Regions from separate parts of the Ensifer sp. 1H6 genome, predicted to be linked through region 2. Evidence: riboswitches for the same ligand, from Rfam matches in the RefSeq annotation. Region 2 holds a riboswitch; each other region holds the start of a gene.
What was found. A riboswitch is a leader RNA that binds a small molecule or an ion and turns the genes downstream of it on or off. The one in region 2 is predicted to bind thiamine pyrophosphate.
Positions count from the first base shown of each region.

Region 1: it holds a riboswitch for thiamine pyrophosphate, as region 2 does, so the genes downstream of both, thiC (phosphomethylpyrimidine synthase ThiC) here and thiB (thiamine ABC transporter substrate binding subunit) in region 2, are expected to answer to the same signal.
Region 3: it holds a riboswitch for thiamine pyrophosphate, as region 2 does, so the genes downstream of both, thiO (glycine oxidase ThiO) here and thiB (thiamine ABC transporter substrate binding subunit) in region 2, are expected to answer to the same signal.

Region 1 is NZ_MOAI01000009.1:163,930-170,469, forward strand. It holds gene BKP54_RS13215 (M20 aminoacylase family protein) at 1-780, shown strand, start outside; gene BKP54_RS13220 (Zn-dependent hydrolase) at 825-2,063, shown strand; partial or broken gene thiC (phosphomethylpyrimidine synthase ThiC) at 2,330-4,152, opposite strand; TPP riboswitch at 4,247-4,378, opposite strand; gene BKP54_RS13230 (sigma-54 dependent transcriptional regulator) at 4,556-5,917, opposite strand; gene BKP54_RS13235 (sensor histidine kinase) at 5,921-6,540, opposite strand, start outside.
Region 2 is NZ_MOAI01000021.1:47,505-54,044, forward strand. It holds gene BKP54_RS22825 (multidrug effflux MFS transporter) at 1-579, opposite strand, end outside; gene BKP54_RS22830 (MarR family transcriptional regulator) at 576-1,055, opposite strand; gene BKP54_RS22835 (ABC-F family ATP-binding cassette domain-containing protein) at 1,133-2,959, opposite strand; partial or broken gene BKP54_RS22840 (thiamine diphosphokinase) at 2,963-3,612, opposite strand; partial or broken gene BKP54_RS22845 (GNAT family N-acetyltransferase) at 3,699-4,182, opposite strand; TPP riboswitch at 4,317-4,434, shown strand; gene thiB (thiamine ABC transporter substrate binding subunit) at 4,484-5,512, shown strand; partial or broken gene thiP (thiamine/thiamine pyrophosphate ABC transporter permease ThiP) at 5,544-6,540, shown strand, end outside.
Region 3 is NZ_MOAI01000031.1:49,475-56,014, reverse strand. It holds gene BKP54_RS28110 (hypothetical protein) at 74-343, opposite strand; gene BKP54_RS28105 (thiamine phosphate synthase) at 559-1,176, opposite strand; gene BKP54_RS28100 (thiazole synthase) at 1,173-1,946, opposite strand; gene thiS (sulfur carrier protein ThiS) at 1,949-2,146, opposite strand; gene thiO (glycine oxidase ThiO) at 2,136-3,131, opposite strand; TPP riboswitch at 3,354-3,485, opposite strand; gene BKP54_RS28080 (hypothetical protein) at 4,419-4,688, opposite strand; gene BKP54_RS28075 (hypothetical protein) at 5,047-5,247, opposite strand.

The sequences.
Region 1 (6,540 bases), on a different contig from region 2:
CCAGCTGAAGAATGGGGGAAGGGTGCACTTGCCATGCTCGCCGATGGCATGCTGGAACGCTTTCCCTTCGACGAGATCTATGGGCTGCACAATATGCCGGGCCTGCCGGTCGGAAAGTTCGAGACCCGTGCCGGCGCCATCATGTCGGCCGAAGACAATTTCGAGATCACGCTCAAGGGCGTCGGCGGCCATGCCGCGCGACCTCACGCGGGCAACGAGACGCTGGTCGCTGCCTGCGCGACAGTGGTCAATCTCCAGACCATCGTTTCGCGAAGGCTCTCTCCGGCCGATATCGCCGTCGTCTCCGTGACCGAATTGATCACCGACGGCACGCGCAATGCCTTGCCAGGCCTGGCCCGCATTCTCGGTGATGCGCGCAGCTTCCGACCTGAGGTGAGCGCCAGGATCGAACAGCAGATGCGCACCATCGCCAAGGGGACGGCGGATGCCTATGGCTGCGAGGTCGAGGTGACCTATACGCGTGAGTTCGTGCCGTTGCTCAACGATCCGGCTCTCGTCGATCATGCCTTCGCAGCGGCCGGTGCGGTGTTTGGGACGGACAATGCCGCCGTCGCCGCCGAGCCGATGACCGGCTCGGAGGACTTTGCCCGGTTTCTCGCGCATGTGCCGGGCTGCTTCGTCTTTATCGGCAACGGCCAGGAATCCGCGCCGCTGCACAATCCGCATTACGACTTCAATGATGATGCCTTGATCTTCGGTGCCCGGTTCCACGCCGAAATCGTCCGGCAACGGCTGGCCGCACCGGATGTGGGGCAGTGAGAGTCGCGATGCTCAACACAAACACGATTGAAGGCGGCGCCGTCATGTCTCATCAGTCCATTAATGCCGAACGTCTGCTTACCCGTATCCGCGAACTCGGCGCGATCGGGCGCAACGATCAGGGGCAACTGACACGGCTTGCTGCGTCTGACACCGACAAGCTCGGGCGGGACCGCCTAGTCGCTTGGCTGCGGGCTGCGGGGCTGGAGATCGCCGTCGACCGCATCGGCAATATCTTCGGCGTCTGGCAAAGCCAGGATAACGCCGGGCAATCGCCGTTAATGCTCGGCTCCCATATCGACACGGTCATCAATGCCGGCATCTACGATGGCAGCTACGGCGTGCTGGCCGCCCTCGAAGTCATCGAGACACTGAAGGAGCAGGGATTCGCGCCTGTCCGCCCGATCGTCGTCGCGGCCTTTACCAACGAGGAGGGGGTGGGCTACGCGCCCGATATGCTGGGGTCGCTTGTTCATGTGGGCGGCCTTGCGGTCGAAGCCGCGCTTGCGACGGTAGGAACCGATGGCACGACGCTCGGATCGGAACTCAAACGCATCGGCTACGCCGGAAGCGTCGAGCCTGGCTCGTTGAAACCTCATGCCTATGTTGAATTGCACATCGAGCAGGGGCCGGTGCTTGAGCGCGAAGCGACCACGATCGGCGCCGTCGAAAATCTGCAAGGGATTTCCTGGCAGCGCGTGACCATCGACGGCGTTGCCAATCATGCCGGCACGACGCCGATGGCGATGCGCTGCGATGCGGGCCTTGCTGCCGCGCGCGTCGGCCTGTTCCTGCGCGAGCACATCGCGCGATCAAACGCGCCGAGCGTTGCGACGATCGGAACCATGCGCTTCGAGCCGGACGCGATCAACGTCATCCCCTCGCGCGCGGTCTTTACCATCGACCTGCGCGACCCGGACGAGGATCGCCTGAGGGCGCTTGAAAGCGCGCTTTCCGGCTTTCTCGACCGGCTTGAGCAGGAAGAGCATGTGACCGTCTCTGTCGAGCGTCTCGCCCGGTTCGAGCCCGTCAGTTTCGACGGTGCGGTCGTCGCGGCGATTGAAGTTTCCGCGAAGGCCCGTGGGCTGAAGAGCCGGCGGATGACCTCCGGCGCCGGCCACGACGCCCAGATGATCGCGCGCATCGCGCCGGCGGCGATGATCTTCGTGCCGAGCCGCGACGGGATCAGCCACAATCCGCGCGAACACACGGATCCGGCAGACCTCGTCGCCGGTGCCAATGTCCTGCTCGACGTCGCCGTCCGGCTTGCAGGTAGCCCTTAGGGCGCCGGAAGGGGCCGGGTGCGACCTCCTTGGAGCGATCAAGATGCTGATGCGGCAGCAATTCCTCTCACACCGTCATGCTCGGGCTTGACCCGAGCATCCAGCCGGCACCTCTGTGTCAGCCTCGTATCGACAAGCCGGCTGCCTCCAATGTGGATGCTCGGGTCGAGCCCGAGCATGACGAAGAGATGGGCCATTGCGTAAAGAGTGCCGGAGCCCGCCGGGCGCCAGAAGGGGCGGGGTCGCCGCCCCTTCTGGCGTGGTCGTTATCCCCGAACGTCTGCCTCGCTGTCGACCGGCATATAGAGGTCGCCACCCTCACGATACTTGGCCGCCATCGCTTGAAAACCTTCCTTCTGCGCCTCGGCGCGGATGTCGTGCGAGATCCGCATCGAGCAGAATTTCGGCCCGCACATGGAGCAAAAATGCGCGACCTTGTGCGCCTCCTTCGGCAAGGTTTCGTCGTGGAAGGAGCGGGCGGTTTCCGGATCGAGCGACAGGTTGAACTGGTCCTCCCAGCGGAACTCGAAGCGGGCGCGCGACAGGGCGTCGTCGCGGGTGCGGGCCGCCGGGTGCCCCTTGGCGAGATCGGCGGCATGGGCCGCGATCTTGTAGGTGATGACGCCCACCTTGACGTCGTTGCGGTCGGGAAGCCCCAGATGTTCCTTCGGTGTCACATAGCAGAGCATGGCCGTTCCGAACCAGCCGATCATCGCGGCACCGATGCCCGAGGTGATGTGGTCGTAGCCGGGGGCGATGTCGGTCGTCAGGGGCCCAAGCGTATAGAACGGCGCCTCCCCACAGACAGCGAGCTGCTTGTCCATGTTTTCCTTGATCTTGTGCATCGGCACGTGGCCGGGGCCCTCGATCATCACCTGGCAGTCTTTCGCCCAGGCGATCTTCGTCAGCTCGCCCAGCGTTTCCAGTTCGGCAAATTGCGCCGCGTCATTGGCATCGGCGATCGAGCCCGGACGCAGGCCGTCGCCGAGCGAAAACGAGACGTCATAGGCGCGGCAGATGTCGCAGATCTCTTCGAAGTGCTCGTAGAGAAAGCTCTCCTTGTGGTGGTGCAGGCACCATTTCGCCATGATCGAGCCGCCGCGCGAGACGATGCCGGTGACCCGGTCGACGGTCAGCGGGATATAGTGCAGCCGGACACCGGCATGGATGGTGAAGTAATCGACCCCCTGTTCCGCCTGCTCGATCAGCGTATCGCGATAGACTTCCCATGTGAGATCCTCGGCGATGCCGTTGACCTTTTCCAGCGCCTGGTAGAGCGGCACGGTGCCGATCGGCACGGGCGAGTTGCGGATGATCCATTCGCGGATGTTGTGGATGTTGCGGCCGGTCGAAAGGTCCATCACCGTATCGGCGCCCCAGCGAGTGGCCCAGACCATCTTCTCCACTTCCTCGGCCATCGACGAAGTGACGGCGGAGTTGCCGATATTGGCATTGATCTTCACCAGGAAATTCCGGCCGATGATCATCGGTTCGGATTCTGGGTGGTTGATGTTGGCCGGCAGCACGGCGCGGCCGCTGGCAATCTCCTGGCGGACGAATTCGGGCGTGACGTGATCGGGGATATGGGCGCCAAAGCTTTCGCCGTCGCGTAGCGCGGCGCGTGCAGCGTCGCGGCCAAGGTTCTCGCGGATGGCGACGAACTCCATCTCGGGCGTGATGATGCCGGCCCGCGCATAGGCAAGCTGCGTCACCGCGCGCCGGCCGGTTGCGCGCAGCGGCGCGTGACGGAGGGGAAAGGTCGGCGTCAGCCGGTCGCCGGAGGCAAAGCCGTTGTCTTCCGGCCGCACGTCGCGCCCGTCATAGGCTTCGACATCGCCGCGAGCGATGATCCAGTCGCGGCGCGGTCTTGGCAATCCATCCTCGATGCGGATGTTGGCATCTTCTACGGTGTAGGGACCGGAGGCGTCGTAGACGGTGACCGGCGGCTCGCCGACGTCGGGTGCAGGGTGATTTCGCGCATGGGAACGCGGATGTCGGGATGGATCGTGCCTGGCTTGTAGACCTTTTTCGAGGCGGGAAGCGGGCCTTTTGTGACCGAGAGTTCTGCGGGTTTGGTGGCAATATTCATGATGAGGCTCCAAGTTTGCGGTTGGAGACCCAGTTCTGAAGCCGGAAGGAAAAGACATGTTTGCCTGAAATTCCGCGCGAATGACGGAATCGTGGCGTCAATGTCTGCACCGTCCCTACGCCAGTATGAACTGGATCAGGTTCAACGGGTCACTGCGCCTCGGTCGGCAAAGCCGATCCGCCCAGCAGTATCTCAGCCCCTTGACGGGACCCCCCTGGTGAATGCCTAGAGATAGCCATCGATCCGGATGCGCCGTCAAGCGTTAATCCGAAGGTTGCGTGTCAGGCCTGTTGATTGCCCGGTAGAGCGTTTCCGGATGAGACGAAGCCGCGGGCACGCTCGTTCTTTTCGTTTTTACGCATTTCCTGACGGAAAACCGCTCCGCACTTTTCCTGGAAATGCGCTAGCGGCCGGACTTCTCTGATCCCCGGCGATCGGCATAATCCGCACGGTTGATGCCGTGCCGCTGCAGCTTGTCATAGAAGGTCTTGCGCGGAATGCCGAGCGCTTCGATCGTCGCCTTGACGTCGCCGTGCTGCGCCCGCAGCGCTTCTTTCAGAATTTCCGCCTCGTAGCGCTCGATCCGCTCGGGCAGGCCGGCACTGGTCGGCGCGGCGGCAATCGGTTGGCCGAGCGAACCTTCGACGCCAAGGGCGACGCGCTCGGCGAAGTGCGAGAGCTCGCGCACATTGCCCGGCCAGGAATGAGACCTCAGATAGTGGCTGACGGCCAGCGAAAGCGTCGGCACGTCGCGCTTGAAACGCTCGGCTGCCCGCGTCAGGAAATGCGAGAAGAGAAGGGGGATATCGTCCCGGCGTTCGCGCAGCGGCGGGATCGACAGGGTGACGACGTTCAGCCGGAAATAGAGATCCTCGCGAAAATCGCCCCGCTGGGCCGGGTCGCCGAGGTCGATCTTGGCCGCGGCGATGACCCGAATATCGACGGGGCGCACGATATTGGTGCCAAGCGGCGTGATCTCACGGGCTTCAAGCACTCGCAGCATCTTGACCTGCGTTGCCGGCGGCATCGCCTCGATCTCATCGAGGAAAAGCGTGCCGCCGCTCGCATGCTCGATACGGCCGACGCGCTTCTTCAGTGCACCGGTGAAGGCGCCGGGCTCGTGGCCGAAAAGCTCGCTCTCGATTACCGTTTCCGGCAGTGCGCCGCAGTTCAGCGCCACGAAGTTGCCGTTGCGGCGCCGGCTCCAATTGTGCAGCAGCGTCGCCACCACCTCCTTGCCGCTGCCGGTTTCGCCGGCAACAAGCACATCCACGTCGGTGTCGGCGATATGCCGCAAGGTCTGGCGCAGCCGTTCCATGACCGGTGTCTGGCCAATCAGCGGCAGGCTCTCACCGGCGACTTCGGCTGCGCGTTTCAGCGCGCGGTTTTCCATCACCAGCCGGCGTTTTTCCAAGGCGCGGCGTGCGCTCTGCACCAGACGGTCGGCGGCAAAGGGTTTCGGGATGAAATCATAGACGCCGTCCTTAATGGCCTGAACGGCCATCGGGATATCGCCGTGGCCGGTGACCAGAATGACGGGCAGGTCGGGGTCGAAATCGGCGATCCGGCGAAACAGCGTGAGGCCGTCGATCCCGGGCATGCGGATATCGCTGATGACGATCCCGCTAAAATCCGGGTTGAGGATTGCGAGCGCTTCCGCCGCGCCGGGAAAGGCGGAGACCGCGAGGCCGGCAAGCTCCAGCGTCTGCTTCATCGCCCGCCTGAGTTCGCTGTCGTCGTCGACGAGGCATACGGATTGCTGCATCGCTCAGGCCCTCTTCAAACGCACGGTGAAGACGGTGCCCTCAGGGCTGGTCTTGACCTCGATGTCGCCGCCATAGTCGGCGACAATCTCCTTGGAGATGGCAAGGCCGAGACCGAGACCTTCATCCTTGGAGGTGTTGAACGGCGTGAAAAGGTCTTCGAGGATATCGGGCCGAATGCCCGGACCATTGTCGGCGACAACAAGCGAAACTGTTTCGGAGGGGCCTAACTCGCACCGCACACGGATCTCAGCGTCTGCCCGATCACCGAGGGCTTCCAGGGCATTCTGCAACAGGTTGATCAGCACCTGTTCCAAGCGGATGCGATTGCCGAGCACGCTGAGGCCGTTATCAGGCAGGTCGATGACGATCGCGTCCATGCGGCCGGCAAAGCGGCTGCGCAGCAGCATTCGAGCGCCTTCGATCACCTCCCGCATCGCCGTCGGTTCGGCGACGAAACGGCCCTTGCGCGCAAAGCTGCGCAGTTCGTCGGTGATGGTGCCGACCCGCTCGGTCAGCGCAGCGATGCTTTCGAGATTTTCGACGGCGGTTTCTTTTTGGCCGCGGTCGAGGAAGGTGCGCGCATTGTCGGCATAGGCGCGGATGGTTGCGACCGGCTGATTGA
Region 2 (6,540 bases):
GGCCGGATCGGGCGTCGCGGTTTCGGCCATGAAGAACTGCACGCAAACGCAGGCCATCAGCGCAAAGCCGACCATCAGGAAGAAGATAGACTGCCAGCCGAAGAGGCCAAGCGCCAGGCCGCCGAGCGTCGGCGACACCGCCGGCCCGATGGCCAGCATCATGCCGATCATGTTCATGATCCGCGCCGCCTGAAGGCCGGTGAACTGGTCGCGCACGATGGCGCGCGCAACCGTCATGCCGACGGAGGCGCCGATGCCCTGCACCAGGCGCCCGGCGAGCAGGACCGCGACCGATGGGGCAAAGGCTGCCATCAGGCTGCCGGCGAGGTAGATGGTCATGAAGATCAGCGTCGTGCGCCGGCGGCCGATGACGTCGGAGAGCGTGCCCGAAACCAGCTGTGCGAAGGCGAAGCCTGCGAAGTAGAGCGACAGCGTCATCTTGATCGCCGCCTCGCTGGAGGAGAAGGCGCGGACCAGTTCGGGCATTGCCGGTGTATAGAGCGCCATGGAAACGGGGCCGAGCGCGACAAGGAAGGCGCCGATGATGCTGGTGCGCCGTTCGCTCATGCGGCGCGTCATGGCTTTGCACCCTTCTCCTTGCCGGCGACGCACGGATCGAGGCCGCGCAAATTTTCGCGCAGGATACGCAGGTTGGCGCAGAGCATGTCGCGCGTCGCCTCGTCGAGCCCTTCCGTATAGGCATTCATCATCTCGCGCAGCCCCGCCATCAGCTCGGCGAGCAGCGGATCGGCCTTGTCGGTGATGACGACGTTCTTGGCGCGGCGGTCGGCCGGGTCGGGCAGACGGGCAACCAGCTCCATCGCCTCCAGCCGGTCGAGATAGGCCGACAGCGTCATCGGCTCGATGCCCATGCGCGTGGCGATTTCCGCCTGCTTGATGCCCTCGGTCAGCGCCACCTGGATCAGCGTGCGCGCTTCACCGGGCGTGATGCCGAGATCCATGGCGTTGACCTTGCGGTCAAAAGCGCCACGCAGAAGGCGGGAGACATCGGTCAGCAACATGCCGATGGTTTCGGATTCGAGTTTTGTCGGCATCAGGATCGTTCACGAGAGATATAATAAGTTTTCCTTATCATACCCCTTGCCAACTTTCAACGCGGGAGCGGCGAGGCTCAGCCCTCGAGCTCCTCGCGCAGCATCTCCAGTTCCAGCCATTCCTCTTCCATGCGGGCGAGATCGCCGCGAAGCTTTTCCAGCTCCTTCGCCAGTTTCGCAAACGTATTCGGGTCCTTGGCAAAGAGGTTGGGGTCGGCCATCCGCTCCTCGCGCTTGGCTGCCTCCGCCTCCGCCTTGGCGATTTCCTTCGGCAGGTTTTCGAGTGCAAACTTCTGCTTGTAGGAGAGCTTGCCCTTGGCCTTCGGTGCCTCGGCTGCGGGGGCAGCGGCATCGGCCACCTTGGCCTTTTCCGCCTTCTCCGTCTTGCGCCGCTCTTCGATCGCGCCCTTGCGCTGCGCCATCATGTCGGTGTAGCCGCCGGCATATTCGATCCAGCGGCCGTCAGGCGCTTCGGGATTGGCCGGCGCGATGGTCGAGCTCACGGTGCGGTCGAGGAAGTCGCGGTCGTGGCTGACGAGGATGACGGTTCCGGCAAAGCCGGCGACGACCTCCTGAAGCAAGTCCAGCGTCTCGATGTCGAGATCGTTGGTCGGCTCGTCGAGGATCAGCAGGTTGGTGGCGCGGGCGAGAATGCGTGCCAGCATCAGCCGGGCGCGCTCACCGCCCGACAGTTCGCGGATCGGGGTGCGCGCCTGCTCCGGCTGGAACAGGAAGTCCTTCATGTAGCCGGTGACATGGCGCTGCTCGCCGTTGACAATCAGGCACTCGCCCCGGCCGTCGGTCAGGTAGTGGGCCAGCGTATCGTCGAGGTTGAGATCCTCGCGCTTCTGGTCGAGCGTCGCCATCTCAAGATTGGTGCCGAGTTTCACCGTGCCGGTATCCGGCTCGATCTGCCCGGTCAGCATCTTCAAAAGCGTCGTCTTGCCGGCACCGTTCGGGCCGACAAGGCCGATCCGGTCGCCACGGTGCACGCGAATGGAAAACGGCGCAACGATCGTCCGCTCGCCGTAAGCCTTGGTGATCTTCTCCGCCTCGATCACCAGCTTGCCCGATTCCTTGGCGTCGGAAGCCGCCGCCTGAACGGAGCCCTGCGGCCCCTTGTGGCCGCGATGGCGCGAGCGCATGTCCTGCAATTCGCCGAGACGACGCATGTTGCGCTTGCGCCGGGCGGTAACGCCGTAGCGCAGCCAATGCTCCTCGCGCTCGATCGCCTTGCCGAGCTTGTGCTGCTCCAGCTCTTCCGCCTCCAGCACCTCGTCGCGCCAGGCCTCGAAATGGCCGAAGCCGCGGTCGAGCCGGCGGGATTGGCCGCGATCGAGCCAGACCGTCGCGTTCGAGACCTTTTCGAGGAAGCGCCGGTCGTGCGAGATCAGCACCAGGGCCGAACGGCTGCGGGTCAGCTCGTCTTCGAGCCATTCGATCGTCGGCAGATCGAGATGGTTGGTCGGCTCGTCGAGCAGCAGGATATCCGGCTCCGGCGCCATCACCCGGGCAAGCGCTGCGCGGCGCGCCTCGCCGCCGGAAAGGCGTGCCGGGTCTTCTTCGCCGGTCAGACCCAGGTGCTGCAGTAGGTAAGCGACGCGATACGGGTCGTCGCTTGGGCCAAGGCCCGACTCGGCATAGGCCTGCACCGTGTCGTAGCCTTCGAAATCCGGTGCCTGGGGCAGGTAGCGAACGGTCGAGGACGGATGGCGGAAGACCTCGCCCGATTGCGCTTCGGCAAGACCGGCGGCGATCTTCATCAGCGTCGATTTGCCGGAACCGTTGCGCCCGACAAGGCAGATGCGATCCCCCGGCTCCACCTGCAGGTTGGCGCCGGCCAGAAGCGGCGTGCCACCGAAGGTCAGGAAGATATCGTCGAGTTTCAGAATGGGAGGCGCCAAGGCTCAGGCTCCGGAAAGGTCATAGGGGCGGGCGAGAACGATCGCCGGCCGGTGTCGAGGGAAATGCGAAGGGGACCCTCCGCGACATTGGAAACGGTGCGCGAAGACCCGAACGGCAACGTGAAATCGGTGAGCGGATAACGCGCGTTGACGATCGTAAGCCCGATGAGATCGGTCAGTCCGAGGATCGAGAATAGGCTGCCCTTCGGCAGATCGATTTCGATCTCGCCTGCAAGCAGCGGATAGGCCTCCTCCTCACCCGAGGTCATGAACACCGGCAACCCACGTTCGGCCAGCGAAGCAGCCTGAAGCAGGTGCAGGAAGGCATGGTCGCTGCGTGATCCTCCGAGCGCGCCGGCAAAGATCAAGGCTTCGGCGCCACGCGACAGCGCCGCCTCGACAGCGATTTCGCCATCGGTCGCAGCCTTGGCGGCGGGATAGGGCTCGCGCGGGACATCGGCAAATTCCGCGAGCAGCGCCTCCTCGGTCGAATCGAAATCGCCCACCCAGACGTCGGGGGTCACGGATAGCACCCGCGCATGCCGCATGCCGCCATCGGCCGCAACGAAGCGGCTGCCTGCGAGCTGGCGCGCAAGGCGATCGGTCGGGGTCAGTGCACCGCCGAGCAGAATGGTGAAGGTGGATCGGGCCATGGCAAAGCCCATAGCGCAAAGGCACGGGCAAGGAAAAGCAAGAAAACCGAACAAGGGCGCGATCCGGCGATTTTGCGTCCTCGTTGTCAGTGATCTTCGGGCAAGGTATCGGGAAACAGCATCTCCGCATAGATCCCGGGGTTGGAATCGGGGATCTCGATGGCGCCGACCGTGCGTCGGTAGAATTCGGCCGGGCCGACGCCGCCGATGATGGCGTAACCGTAGCCTGCGTCACGCATCGCCGTCAGGCTCACGCGCAAGAGCGCCTCGCCGATCCCCGTCCGCGCATGGCCTCGTCGACGCCCGTCGGCCCGAAGAAACCGAGCGCTGTGACATCGTGGCAGGCAAAGCCGACGATCCGGTCCTCGAACACCGCGATGTGCATGCACGTCGGCGTCGATCTGAAGGCCGCCTCCGCCTCGCCCGCCCAGCCGGAGCCAAATGTCTGCTCGATCCAGGGAACAACAAGCTTCGTTCGGGTGCCATTGCGCGGTGAATGCCGATACCGTCAGCAAGCGGTGATCTCGCTTGTGCCGGCAGTGCATAAAGGCGAACGAGCATGTCAGTCATCGCAGGCTCCTTCGGCGTCTGCAAACTCTGCCGACGATTTTACCCCATGCGCCGCGGCGCGAAAATGCGGGGCGGGCGCTTTTGCCGTCCTCAAACTTCGCTTGCCATCAAACCGGCTCGGCGGTAAATCTCTACCCGCTCTAACGGGGTGCCTTCCGACCGCATGGCGGCCGAAGGCTGAGAGGCGTTGAACGCCAACCCGCGGAACCTGATCCGGCTCATACCGGCGGAGGGATTAGACGCGATCGGATCGATACGCCCTTTTCCCATGCAACATCATTTTTAGGGAGAGGTGCCTGCCATGTCCAATTCATCGCAACTCAAGGTTCTTAGCCGGCTAGCGCTTGCCGCGACGGCAGGACTTGTCTTCGCGGCCAATGCCGTTGCTGCCGACAAGACGCTGACCGTCTACACCTATGAAAGCTTCATCACCGAATGGGGGCCGGGTGCCAAGGTCGCCGAAGCTTTCGAGAAGACCTGCGAATGCAAGGTCACCTATGTCGGCGTCGCCGATGGCGTCGAGCTTCTGACCCGCCTCAAGCTCGAAGGCGCGGCCTCCAAGGCCGACATCGTGCTCGGCCTCGATACAAACCTCGTCGCCGAGGCCAAGGCCACCGGCTTCTTCGCGCCGCACGGCATCGAGCCTGCCAACGTCAAGGTACCCGGCGACTTCACCGACGACACCTTCCTTCCCTATGACTACGGCCATTTCGCCGTCGTCTACGACACCCAGACCTTGAAGACGCCGCCGAAGAGCCTGAAGGAACTGGTCGAAGGCGACGCCTCTCAGAAGATCGTCATCGAGGATCCGCGCACCTCGACGCCGGGCCTCGGTCTGCTTCTCTGGGTCAAGGCCGTCTATGGCGACGAAGCCGGCGCCGCCTGGGCCAAGCTCAAGGACAGGGTACTGACCGTAACGCCGGGCTGGTCGGAAGCCTATGGCCTCTTCACCAAGGGCGAAGCGCCGATGGTGCTTTCCTACACCACGTCGCCCGCCTACCACATGGTGGCGGAAAACACCGACCGCTACCAGGCGGCCGAATTCTCGGAAGGTCACTACATCCAGATCGAAGTTGCCGGCATGACCAAGAGCGCCAAGGAGCCGGAGCTTGCCAAGCAGTTTCTCGCCTTCATGACCGGCCCGGAGTTCCAGTCGATCATTCCGACGACCAACTGGATGATGCCGGTCGCGGCGACCAAGGAGCCGCTGCCGGAGGCTTTTAGCAAGCTGGTCAATCCGGAGAAGACTTTCCTGCTGCCGTCGGAAGAGGTGGCGGCGAACCGCAAGGCCTGGATCGACGAATGGCTGGCCGCCATTAGCAAGAACTGAGGCGCATTTGTTCGCGCCTGCCGAAAATCGCATCACGATGACCGCCGGGACTTTAAGTCTCGGCGGTATCCTGCTGTTTGTCGGCCTGGCGATTGCAGCCCTTTTGCTCCAGAGCGGTGACTTCGGCAACAGCGTGCTGTTCGATGCCTATATCTGGCGGGTAACGCGCTTCACCTTGCTGCAGGCGAGCCTTTCGACGCTGCTTTCCGTTGTTCTTGCCATCCCGATCGCACGGGCGCTTGCGCGCCGGCCGAGCTTTCCCGGCCGCGTCTGGGTTCTGCGGGTGATGGCCCTGCCGCTCGGCCTGCCCGTGCTTGTCGGCGCGCTCGGGCTGATCGAGATCTGGGGCCGGCAGGGCGCGCTCAACACCGCCCTCGCCGGCCTCGGGCTGCAGCAGCCGATCAGCATCTACGGCCTTTTCGGCATCCTGCTCGCCCACGTCTTCTTCAACATGCCGCTTATCGCACGTCTCTTTCTCGCCGGGCTCGAGCGCATCCCTTCGGAATACTGGAGAACCGCCGCCAATCTCGGCATGCCGCCAGCCGCACTCTTCCGCTTTGTCGAGTGGCCGGTCCTTCGGGGATTGCTGCCAGGTGCTGCCGGCCTCGTCTTCATGCTCTGCGCCACCAGCTTCACGCTGGTGCTGACGCTCGGCGGCGGGCCTGCCGCCAGCACCATCGAGGTCGCGATCTACCAGGCGCTGCGCTTCGATTTCGACCCGCCGCGGGCGATCGCCCTGTCCGCCCTACAGATCGTCATGACCGGAGCCCTGCTCCTGGCTCTAACGCGTGTCGCGACCGAACCTGCACAAAGCGCAACCGCGGGCAAAATCTCCAGACGCTATGATGCAGGAACCGGCCTCTCCCGGACGTCCGACGCCGGCTGGATCCTGTTCTCGCTGCTCTTCATCGGCGCACCGCTGATCGCCGTCGTCGGTTCCGGCCTGCGTGCGGATCTGGTGAAGCTTGCCGGCGACCCGACCGTGCATCGTGCTCTCGTCACCAGCATTGTCATCGCCGTCCTCTCGG
Region 3 (6,540 bases), on a different contig from region 2:
AGCTTGCCTGATCGATAATGCGGCCAGCGTGGTCAAACAGGTCCCCCCATCTGCTGGCTGGGTGTTCGACCAACTATGCCGCCCGCGCCAAAGGAAGCGGGTAACCGGCAAGTGCCGAGAACTTCCGTGCTAAGTCGGAAGCGATCGCCGGATCAACGTGCATTTCGCCGAGGAACGAGATCTGAAGGTTCTCGTCTACCTCGGAAAAAAAGGAGAACGCCGACGCATCGAAATTGACTGCGCTGGCAGGATCGGAAATCTTGGATGCCAATTGCTCAGCCGAAAGCTTCGTCCCATAAGGGGCGTTGACAGTCGACAAAACCTTTACTGCAACAATAGACATCTTCCTCGACCACAGCACCTTCAGGTTTCTATATACCTTGACGATCCTTGCGAAACAAGGATCGTCGGTGACTACGCCGTCACACGTTAGCCTCGCGAGGCTCTTCTAGGCATCTATATTCGGCCGATTTTCCGTTGTTGCGGCTTTTCTGAGGGTGAGGCTCATCTGGGGACGGTGCTCGGCCGTGGTCGCCGGCTGGGAAACGAAGATCTCGTTCAAGCTGGCGCAATGCGCCACCGTGACGTCGCAGCGATCCATTGCCTTGTTCTGCCCTCGGGATCCTGGCTACGTGTAATGTCGGTCACGACCGCGGCACACTCCGCGCCATGTGTGAGAACGCCATCGATACGTTCAAGGTTCAGTCCACCGATCGCAACCAGCGGGGTCGATCCGATTTTCTTCTTCCAAGTGGTGAGGCGGGCAAGCCCCTGCGGCTCCCACTTCATCTTCTTGAGAATGGTCGGATAGACCGGGCCCAGCGCGACATAGTCGGGCGCGACTGACAGCGCCATATCGAGTTCGGCCTCGTCATGTGTGCTGATGCCGAGCTTCAGTCCGGCCCGACGAATGGCGGCCACGTCAGCTTGCGCCAGATCTTCCTGACCGAGATGAACGAAATCGCAGCCTTCGTCGATCGCGATGCGCCAATGGTCGTTGACGACAAGTTGGCAGCCGTGTCTGTCGCATATGGTTCTGGCGATGCGGATATCGCTACGAACCTCGCTATCGGGTCTTTCCTTGATGCGAAGCTGGACCAGCCTCACTCCAATTGGAACGAGGCGTTCGACCCAATTCGCGCTGTCGACAATGAGGTAGAAGGGATCGAGCTTCATGAGAAGACTGCCTTTCCGATCACCGGGGTGGAGGGGACTGCCAGGTCTCGCGGTTCGAGCATGCCGGCTTCAAAAGCCAGCCGACCGGCCTCGATCGCCTTGGCAAAACCCGATGCCATCACGGCCGGATTTCCCGCGCCGGCCACCGCGGTATTCAGGAGCACGGCATCGAAACCGAGCTCCATCACTGTCGTTGCATGCGAAGGGCGGCCGATGCCCGCATCGACAATCAGAGGCACGTCCGGGAAATGCGCGCGCATCGACCGCAAGGCGGACGGATTTTGCGGCCCCATGGCACTGCCGATCGGAGCGCACCAGGGCATCAACACGCGGCAGCCAGCTTCCAGCAGGCGCTCGGCGACAACCAGATCGTCGGTTGTATAGGGAAAGACCTCGAAGCCTTCGTTCGAAAGGATCCGTGCGGCTTCGACCAGCGAGAACACATCCGGCTGCAATGTGTCGTGATTGCCGATCACTTCGAGCTTGATCCAGTTCGTCTTGAAAACCTCGCGCGCCATCTTGGCAGTGAGCACCGCCTCCTTGGTGGTGTGGCAGCCGGCGGTGTTCGGCAGTATTTTCGTCCCGAGCTCGCGGATCAGTTCGAAAAACGCACCTCCCGCTTTGCCGCCGGCCGTCTCTCTCCTCAACGAGACCGTGATGATTTGTGTCCCTGAAGCCCGCACGGCGTCCGAAAGCACGGCTGGAGATGGATAGCCCGCTGTTCCCAGAAGCAGTCGAGAGGTGATTTCCGTGTCGTAGACTTGCAGCATGTTCAGCCACCTTTCATCGGCGAGAGAATTTCGATGCGATCATGATCGCCTAAGCGCCATCGATCGCGGTCGGCCGCGTGAACGAGTTCGCCGTTGACAGCGGTCGCCAGCCAGCTTCCTTCATAGTCGAGTGCAGCCATCAGTTCGGCGAGCGTCGAGCAGGCGACCTCGTGCTCTTCGCCATTGACGTTAAGGTTCATCATAGAACTCCGATCTGTGGTCCGGGTTGAGCAGAAGTTCGGCAACGTCGTGCGCAAGAGCCGGCGAGAGCAGGAAACCATGCCGATACATACCGTTCACGGAATAGATCGAACCGCTTTTCGTGATCCTTGGCAGATTGTCGGGGTAGGCGGGGCGAATGCCAGTTCCGGTTTCGGTGATCTGCGCTTCGCCGAAGGCCGGGTGCAGGGCGTAGGCTGCGTTTAAGAGCTCCATCAGCGACCGTGCAGTGATAGGACCGGACAATTCGCTCTCTATCATTGTTGCCCCGACCATGAAGACGCCCTGGCGGCGTGGAACGACATAGATGGGGTGTCGAGGATGCAGGAAGCGCACTGGACGCGACAGTTGAATGTCGCCGGTGCGCAGATAGAGCATCTCGCCACGCACGCCCCGCAGTGCCGCGTCATCCGGGAGCCTGGCAGGGCCTGTGCAGTCAATATGCGAATCGACACGGCGATCGACGGTGGCATCGGTCGCCTGGCCGAAATGAAAACGCACCCCCATGGCCATTAATGTGTCATGGAGTGAAGGCAGCGCCTCTCTCGGATCGAGATGCGCTTCCCTCGGGAAGTGGAGTGCACGAGAAAAACGGCCGGCGAGATCGGGTTCCAGTTCGGCTATCTGGTCTGCATCAAGCCATCTGTGCCCTTTGGTTCGCGCCGCGAAGCGATCGAGCTCGCGTGTATCGCGCGCGGCGGCGACGACAAGTGTCCCCTCTTGCACGACCTTGTCGGGCAGCGCCGTCTTCCACCACTCGATGGCTGTCGCGCCGACGCGTTCGACTTTCTCGTCGGCACTTTCGCGCTCACACCAGGGCGCCAGCATGCCGCCCGCAAACCAGGATGCGCCGGCGCCAATCCGTTTTGAACGTTCGAAGACGTCGACCTCAATGCCGCGTCGCGCCAGTTCGTATGCGGTGACAAGGCCGATGACACCCGCTCCGTTGATCAGCACCTGCCTCATTTGGCAGCCGTTCGAGCTGTTACCTGGCCGGAGCTGTAGGGCCATTCATCCATGCGCCGCACCGCTAACGGGCGTCGATGTTGCCGTCTATGTCCGCGGTTTGGCTCGTGTACGACATCTGAAAAAACCATTGGTCGGCTCCAACCTTGACGTTTGGAGACCCAGATCTTGGCGCTGGAAAGATAGAGACACGTCCACGCGATCGCAAAGGAGCTGTCGCAACTGCCGTCGTTCCCACCGTCCCTACGCCAGCATGAACTGGATCAGGTTCAACGGGTCATTGCGCTGCGGTCGAAAGAGCCGATCCGCCCAGCAATATCTCAGCCCCTTGTCGGGACTCCCCTGGTGAATGAACCGAGTTGAACGGCCAATGCCGTGCTTTGTCAAGCGTTGTTAGTTTATTCCCAACGGGGCTAAAGCGTCATCCACATACCTTAGACTCAACGCGTATCGCGCCGAGAGGAGCAACATGAGCCGGCGCATCAATGCGGCGGGCCTCGCGCTCGTCTAGCGGCGGGAAGGCATCAAGGAGCATGCGTTTAGTAGAAAAGGCGCTGCAGCGTGAGTTTTGCTCTCAGGCAAGTGGAGGCATCGTCTGCCACACAACAATCAATGGTCTCGAATGTTCTCAAGCGATTCCTTTCTCGCTTCTTCATTGATGTCGCTCAGAGACCTTTCATGGTTGGTGCCGTCCCTGGAAGTGACAATACACACATTTCCCAAGCACACCGTCGTGTCCGCCTGCGCGGGCGCGCCCGAGGCGATGAGAGCCACGGCGTTCATGCAGTTCGACCATTTCTCCTCGTCCTGGAGCCATGAGAGTCCCCCGTTTTGAGTGGTTCACGGTGCAAGCCCGGTCGGAAAATGGCCAGCATCCAATAAAAAGGAATCCGAATGGCGCCATATCTGTGCAGAAAATTCGCTCGGCCGCGAAAGGGCGGTCAATGCAAGCAACTTCACCTCCGTCATGGTCGCGCTCGATCGCTATGGCGACATGTTTGGTCTCGATAAGTCCCGTCGCCTGCTGCTCGCAGCACGGACATGAACGTGCCGACTTCCGATTCTATCGCGAGGTCTGGGGACCGACGCCGGCGCTGAATTAACGAGCACATGCATATCGGATCGGGCCTCGGATGCGGAATATTTTCAGCTGTCTCTGGGGCATCTCGATGACGGCGTGGCCGTTGCGCGGCCACGCTGACCGGAGTATGCCTGGCGTAGTGTGATCCCAGTCGAGGGCCGAGAGTGGGGCAGCGCGTCACTCTGCGGTGTTGAGCAACACATCGCCTAGTGCAGCATACTGGTCGGTTGCTGTTCGCTCTGAATTCGACGTGTTGGGCTCGCCCGCCTACAGAACCAGCGACCGCACTCTGTTAACGCCAACTCATCCGTATTGCCGAACCTAAATTCATCCATCAGGAATTTTGCGAGGCGGCCAGCGCGGATGTCTTGGCGCGGGATCCTCGTTTCGAAGCAAATGCGATCGAATATCCTTTGAAGTGTATCGAGCTGTTCGGGTGCGAGTTCAAAACCTGACTGGTCAAAGTGAATAGCCATTTAGACCTCCCTTCTTGAGCTACCGCCTTCACCGAAGAGAGAAAGATAGCGAAATCTTTAATTGGCTCCAAGTGAGCAAAAGTTGAGATTTGCGTGCGTCGAACTGCTGCTGGTAGCGGGGAATCCGGCTCAGAGCCCACAGAGAAGCGGCGCTTATAAAAGGCGCCGCGGGAACGACAGCGGAAACGAGACGACTCCTTAGCCGCTCCTTTCCTTAAATGCGAATTGTTCTCGCCAATCATCAGATTTAGTTCGATATTTAGTCGTTGCTGAGATTGCTAGCGGTCTTCCCGCAGAGCCCCAAAAGAAGGCCGCTCTTTTCCAGTTGTCCCGCCGGGTCAGGCAGCCACCCTCCCAATTAACCAGCCATTTGCTTGAGCGCATCGTGGTCGTGGATGCCGCTTTGAAAAAGGCTGATCAGGTGCGCCGCGAGCGTAACGGCTTCATCGCTATCAAAGGCGAGGTGCCTTTCCTGGACCATTTCCCGGAAGACACATTCGATCTGCTTGACGTCGTCAGGCGTTACAATCCCTGTGCGAGATCCAACCGCTTTACCCATAGCCCTAATCCCAGCCGGCCCAGGGGAGAACAGGGCCGATGTTTGCCCCGCATAGAGTATGCGCCGTTGCTGGGGGGATTACACTGGAATCGTGGAGGGAGATCCAGACGGTCTTTGGGTTGGAGAGTAGCCAGACCGTCCGGAGCCCACGTTGGGTTGCCTCCACAATACACCAACGCTTATGCACTTAAAAACGCGTGCGGTAAGGCATTGTTCCGATTGCTAATGTATCGTCACTCTGTTTGGCGTGCGTGCCTTATGGCTCTGGCTAAAGTACCCGCCCACGGTTCTCGACCAAGGTGCCTGCTTCACAACGGCGATTGGGTAAAGCTGAAGTGCATCCAGAGCGACGGCTTCGTAGTCGTCGGATGTGAGCCATCGACGAAGGTGGCCGGCGCGATTTCGCGGTTGCTGCTTACGGCGAGGCGAGGCAACGAGCTGGTCTATGTAGGCGGGGTCGGAACAGGCTTTACGGACAAAATGGCCCGCGACCTTCGCAAGCAATTGTCGGACATGCCGCCGGTCGCGCTCAAGCGCAAGAACGCGGTTTTCTGTGAGCCGGCATTTGTCGCCGATCACCTATACCGAGATCACCAGCGAAGGGAAGTTACGGCATCCATCGTTCGAAGGCCTGCGCGAGCTGGCCGAGAACGTTGATGTCTTCGAGCTCAAAAAATAGACCCGGGGAAGAGGGGCCTTGGAGCTGATACGTTGGGGTGCTCTTATAACTCGGGTGCGACAACAATGTTCCATCGCTGCGGTCGACAATCACCGTCGGTGTTTTCGCACCCGGATCACGTTACCGTTGTTGTTGCTGCACTGCTTACAACGCATGCGTCGACCACGTGCCACGATCGACTGAGTTGTGCCGAACCATCGCGCCAGGCCGTGCCGATCGATGTGATCCCAGAGTGTTGCTTTGCTTGGGACAGGGGCGTGCGCCCTGGGACCTCTAGCGACCTAGAGGCCGCTCTGGACAATCGGAAGCCACAGACCTTCGGCGCAGCGCCAGCCGGTTAGTGGAATGTCGCACTTGCGGTCGAACTTGCCAATTGGCGCCTCGCGAACACAATTCACAGTCGAGCGAAATGGGTGTCCTGGGACCTGGAAGGTTGTCTGAGCATAGGAGGCGGTGCACGAAAAGTATGTGAGGAAAGCTAGGGCGCATGCGATATAGTTCGGCATTGCGGGATCCTCTCCAATTTTAGTAGGGGCTAAAGTTACTTCAAAACGGAGCGATTTGCCCTTAGCCTTTTCGAACTAGCTCAGGCGGAGGGGACTCTTGTTCAAACA